2 regions of the Paenibacillus sp. lzh-N1 genome follow, and region 2 is predicted to be linked to the other one. Evidence: riboswitches for the same ligand, from Rfam matches in the RefSeq annotation. Region 2 holds a riboswitch; the other holds the start of a gene.
What was found. Region 2 has a riboswitch for cyclic di-AMP ahead of C0638_RS01405 (hypothetical protein). Riboswitches for the same ligand answer to the same signal wherever they lie in the genome.
Positions count from the first base shown of each region.

Region 1 (3,105 bases), 1.4 Mb from region 2:
CTTATGTAGCTGCTTTCCGTTACAATAGCCAATACCCAGTACATTCCCCAAGGCCATACGGCGTGCAGCAGCATTGGGGTGAGTAATAAGTCCAGCGTCAATCAGGTCCGCCATTTCAATCAGCGGTTCGGCGCCTTCCACTGTCGTATGTACCCGCGCGAGAGCGTGTCTGATGGCTTCCGGGGAGGCATTCTCCACGCCAATATCCCCTTTGCGTGTCGCCTCTGCCTCAGGTATAAAAGCCTGCTTGCAGCCGGGGACCTTGGAGGCGATAATTTTACGGATACGCTCCCCTGCATGATCGGGATCAGTTAAAATAATGACCCCCCGCCGTTCCTGCGCCAATGCAATTTTCCGCAGCGTCATTTTATTAATGGCTGAACCGCCAGTTTCTATCGTATCTGCTTCGACAGCACGGCGAATGGCTACCGTATCATCCCGGCCTTCCACCACGATCACTTCCTTGATCATCTTCGTTTCCCTCCACTGCTACACAGCAACATATATTATCTTTCCCTGCTTTTGAAAACAAAATAAGAAGAGGATATCCTCTTCTTAGCATGGCATAACTATGTTGTTAATACTATCGCATTGTCCTCAACATACACAACCTGTTTTAGTTGATTTCCGGCTTTACAGGTCCGATAACATATACGGTTTTACCGTGCTTACGACCAAATTGGTTAGCCCGGCTTAAACTCTCATAATACACATCGATTTTGTGGCCTTTAATCGCGCCACCGGTATCCTCCGCACGGCGGAAGCCTACCCCTTCAATATACACCCACCAGCCGATGGGAATTACATTCGGATCGACAGCGATGGTGCGTCCTTCCGTGACACGCGTGCCGGAGGCGGTACGTGTACCGATACCTGGCTCCTGGGCAGAGTACGCCGTCATGGAGACATTTTGTAAAACTTTTTTATAATTAAAATTAATACCTGCTTTACGGACAGCACTGCCCGAACTAACCTTTGTAGCCTTAACCGCATCTTTAGGGCCGATGGAAGCAGCTAGAACGACCGGTTTTTTCTTAGTCCCTACCGCAATTACCTTATCCACACGATTTTGTGCGACTTCCTTGTTGACCAGCTGTTTGGACACCAATTTTCCATCATGGTATACCTTTTGAACATGCTGGACTACCACACCCGATTTGCCACTTTGAATGACTCGATTATCGCCTTTATAGAGACTTGGATCTGCCGTTTTGATGACCTGATAAGGCACTTGTTTTTTCTGTTCGACCTGCTGTTTCTTTACACGGACGATTTTTATGTCCATGTTAGATGAAACAGAGGCATCCAACGCAGGGTAAACTTTATCCGTTGATGATAATTTATAGCCCGAAGTGCGAATGGCACCCTCTACTGTATTTTCTGTTGTGTACAGCTTTTTCGTCTCATTGCCTGAGGATACTTTAACCTGATTGGCACGTTTAATGACTACGCGATCCCCATCCTGTACTGCCCCGTTTAGCGGCATGGAAATTGTATCATGCGGCTGAAGTGAAATAGAATGCTCATTGAGCAAATCTTGGAGCTTGGATTCCCGGGTTTCTACCGCAGATGCCTTACCATCGATGACAAAAAAGACTTGTTTTTTAGATTGCGTGTACATCAGAATTGAAATCATAATCGTTAGTGCGATTAGAAAAATAGCAACCAAAGCAGCCTGGCGCACATTCTCTTGCTTCCAACGTAATACGTAAGACATGCTGGATGAGCGTGACTCATGGGTCTCCTCTTTTCGGAAAATGCCCATTTCCTCCGTCCTCCTTACATAGCCCGCCGTCTGGAGTAAGACATAGTTGATCGTTGACGTGACTATAACAGATTTTCTACAAGACAAGCCCGTACTGCGACTGTCCTGCACCATGTACCCGTCTTCGCGGCATGCTGTCCTCCCCTGTTTAACCACAGTATGATGACAGATTTTCTTTTATTCACAACAAAAAAAGCCAAAGAAAGAGACTAGAGAGCTCTTTCGTGGCTTCCGACATGTGTGAATATGCGGGAAAACTCATGCACGAGATGGCTTCTCTCTTGTTACGCTTACGGGGTTAGCTGTCGGGTTCGGACGTAGAGAGTCGCCCTAGCTTAGGTCAACCGCTCATGGCGGTCGCCTTCACATTCACCCCGAAGACCCAGAAAGAAATCGAAATACGGCTTCTCTACCTGTTCAATCCCATCCAGGAAATGAATTTCGGTCGAGCCGGCTACTGAAGAGATAATATCTCTTGCACATACGCCGGACGTACTGTAAGCCATATCGGTTCCCCCGTTCCCTGTAAAAGGGACTCAGCGAGACTGGTTCATGAAATGATTTGTTGATGTTTACACTCAACAACAATTCACTGAAAAGATGATATCCTGTTTCCATGCATGTTGTAAAGCAGGTTTCAAGTACATTTTTCAAAATATTCGGTTAAAAAATTGTAATATTCTCGAGTTTCCTGCAACAAAATCATAATTAGCTCCGTCTATCTCTTTATTTTGATTGATTTTTTCGCTTTTTCACTGAATGTCAAATCGTTCCAAGGCATTTTGGGTCGTAATGGATACCAATTCCTCCACCGTAATTCCCATAATTTGGGCGGCTGCCTCTGCTACCAATCTCACATGTGCCGACTCATTTCGCTTCCCACGAAACGGATGAGGCGTCAAGTAAGGCGCGTCCGTTTCAATAAGCAGACGGTCCAACGGTACCTGGGCCAGCACCTCTTTTGGCTGCTTGGCATTTTTGAACGTTATGGGCCCGCCGAAGGAAAGGTGGAAACCCATATCCAGCACCATTTTAGCTGTCTCCCAACTCCCAGAAAAGGAGTGCATGACTCCGCCAATCTCGCCCGCCTTTTCCTCACGTAAAATCCTCACAATATCTTCATGTGCATCCCGGTTATGGATAACAATTGGCATGTTGAGCTCACGTGCCAGGCCAATTTGATTTCGAAGTACCCGCTGCTGCACATCCTTTGGTGATGTATCCCAATAATAATCCAGACCGATCTCTCCGATCGCTACAACCTTTTTATGACTGCATAACGATGCAATCCATTCTAAATCACCCTCCTGCATTGTAATGGCATCCTGCGGATGCCATCC
Region 1 is NZ_CP025696.1:1,683,999-1,687,103, forward strand. It holds gene rnmV (ribonuclease M5) at 1-471, opposite strand, end outside; gene C0638_RS07610 (resuscitation-promoting factor) at 617-1,765, opposite strand; cyclic di-AMP (ydaO/yuaA leader) riboswitch at 2,037-2,317, opposite strand; gene C0638_RS07615 (TatD family hydrolase) at 2,518-3,105, opposite strand, start outside.
Region 1: linked by a shared signal. The riboswitch ahead of C0638_RS07610 (resuscitation-promoting factor) and the one ahead of C0638_RS01405 (hypothetical protein) in region 2 are both predicted to bind cyclic di-AMP.

Region 2 (3,105 bases):
CATCTGTGTCAGATACGTAAGCCCGCTCTCACCGCTATAATGTTGGAGATTCGTATTGGTCATAAAGCTGATTACCGTATTAAAGGCCAGTGTTGCTTCCATATTACTGTTTCCAACCGGATTGCCCGGGAGTATCGCCTGCAAGCGCAATAGCAGGTAGCTGATCCCCACAAGCACCACATTGGTTGCAATGAAACTCATAGCATACGTGGTCCAACGCATGCTGTCCTGTTTCTTCAAGCCTACAGCCTTATAAATCAGCTTTTCCGTCCCACCAAAAATCCGATCCGTCCGATTCGGTTCATTCGAAAATACGTGATACATATAGGTACCCACTGGCTTAACCAAGAGCAGCAATATGACGATCACAATTCCAATTTGCAGTAGCTCCATCCTCTATTCCTCCTTAAAATGCTCCTGCATTTGGAACAACAGACCTGCTTCAGACCATCCATTGAGTGCACACGTTTGCGAAAATGTGCCCCTCTGATGCTTCATTCTTGATCTGCTGTTCCCGCCTGCTCGATCCTATAGTTGACTAGAACTTTTCAGGATTCAGGAGTGCGTAGATTAAATACACGAACACAATAACCGTGAGCCCTAGCACAACGATCATCTTCTTCGCCCTCCTTTTGAGGTCTGCGCATCACACCAGCGTATAAACAGTAATATCACTCCATAACTCACAGCCATTACGAGCAGCATGTATAAATCCATCATGTTCCTATCCTCCGTATCGCTCCTCAGATTGTCCTTTTGATTCCATCATAAAATCATAAACCAGCTATGTTATAAGTGCTTATCCGTTCAGCAGGAAACCCACCTCTCCGTTCAATGTGTAGATCACATGGTCCGCTCCCAATCCCCGATAAATTCCTTGCGGATTACAGCCGTGCGTAATAACATAGATCGATTCTGATGTTAGTGGCCGACATATTTGCAGGAAACGGCAAGTCAAATTCAAGCTGTTTTCGAACAAATACACACTCCCAATTTCTTTACTAGGAAAATTCCATTTTCCCGCTTGCATCGTATTGATGCGCACAATGTGCTCCACACCCATTTTTTTGAGCTGTCGTTCCTCCTGAGTGCTATTTGTGAGAACTGCAAACGCCAATTTTTTGAACATAAGCAATTTCACAAAACTTCTGCCCGCTTCATTCGGTGCAGTGACAATAATTAACCGACCTTCCATCAGTAGCTCCTCTCCCGGTATAAAAAGACAACAAAAAGAAGCCGAAGGAAAAAGGCTTCCTCCGGCTTCATACATTCCATGATAAAATAAACCATGGCTGCACACGGCGGTTTGTTGCCTCTCCCTGTACGCTTACGAGGTTAGCTGTCGGATTCGGACGTGAGAGTCGCCCTATTTACGGCACTTGACCGGAAAATTCACCCCATGAGACACACGGCTTTCAAAGCCGTACATACTCGTTGGTTCCCCCGTTTTTGCAACTGCAAAATTCAGCGCTTTAGACAATTCGTTGTTGCTTCATTGGTGTTAATTTGAAATTACGTCTTGAATCATACACCCGTGCAAGGAAGACTGTAAAGCTCAACGGCGGGGCTATAAACCACCCTTTAGAGCATAGGAGATTAAGAATAACGCTTACAAGGCATCTATGCTTCTCGTATCTCTTTAAAACTCTGTATTTCACCCCTTTTTGAAAATGAAAGGCATGTCAATATTGGCGTAGGGTATGGCTTAGTTACTCCTTATTTGCAAAAAGGAAAGAAAATACGCTATACGTGCCAGATAATTACCGATTGAACCCGTTTTTATGAGAAGAAACACCTCAATTAGCTCCATTTGAAGTGCGATTTACCGTTTTGAACAAAAGACGATTTTACAATGGTCCAATGCCCGTATACTCTTCCGGACTTGCAACCCCTTGTTGAGTTGCTTACAATTTAATTGCAGAATATTGAATGAGGAGGGATATCATGAGCGTATATAAATATGATGCACAGACCCTACAAGGGGTACAAATTCCGTTATCCACATACGAAGGGAAAGTTCTACTTATCGTGAATACTGCCAGCAAATGTGGGTTAACCCCCCAGTACAAGGCGCTACAAGAGCTATATGACCAGTATCATGAACAGGGGCTCGAAATTTTGGGATTTCCCAGCAACCAGTTCGCCAAACAAGAGCCGGGCTCCAGCGAGGAGATCTCTGAGTTTTGCCAAATCAATTACGGTGTGACCTTCCCCATGTTCGCCAAGACAGATGTCAACGGTGATCAGGCACATCCTCTATTTCGCTACCTGACCCACACTGCTCCGGGAGTATTAGGCTCCAAAGCGATCAAATGGAATTTCACTAAATTCTTAATTACACGAGAAGGTAACGTATTTAAGCGTTATGCGCCGCAAACCACTCCAGATAAGCTTATAGGAGATATAGAGAAGCTTTTGCGGAAAAACTGACATCTTTCTTCATTACAGTTAACGAGCGGTCCGCTGTCCATATGACCGCTTCTGTAACAGAATGATATAACGAAAAATATTTAACAAAAAAAGCACCCCTTCACGTAAAACGTGTCAGGATGCTTTTTCAACTGGGTATTACACATAATGCGGTCGAGAGGACTCGAACCTCCACGGGCGTACGCCCACTACCCCCTCAAGATAGCGTGTCTGCCATTCCACCACGACCGCATGTCATAATGTATTGAGGCAACAGATTTATTATACTCTCTCAGCAACAATTTGTAAACAATAATATTATAATTATTTTTAGTGTAACTTTATATAACATATAGAAGCAATAAAATTATTTAATTTGACATGAAAGAGCTCAAAGTGTAAATATATATTACATAAATAATTGAATTATTATTATATAAATAAGATTAGAGTCAAATAAACTGACACAAATATTCACCTCAAGGAGGCGAACCATCCTGCATAAAGGTAACCGATTGCTAAACTACGCATTGTTGTTGGACCCTTCCCTACCCATTGGTGGTTTTACCCGTTTCTACGGACTGGATGAACGTTTCCGTAACGGAAACTTGAACAGTCTACAGGATCTGAAACATTTTATGCGAGACGATTGGTATCCTCAAATTACAACCCTTGACGGCATGGCCATCAAAAGTC
Region 2 is NZ_CP025696.1:290,607-293,711, forward strand. It holds gene kdpA (potassium-transporting ATPase subunit KdpA) at 1-393, opposite strand, end outside; gene kdpF (K(+)-transporting ATPase subunit F) at 539-616, opposite strand; gene C0638_RS01405 (hypothetical protein) at 800-1,195, opposite strand; cyclic di-AMP (ydaO/yuaA leader) riboswitch at 1,309-1,480, opposite strand; gene C0638_RS01410 (glutathione peroxidase) at 1,945-2,430, shown strand; tRNA gene C0638_RS01415 (tRNA-Leu) at 2,579-2,661, opposite strand; gene C0638_RS01420 (urease accessory protein UreF) at 2,925-3,105, shown strand, end outside.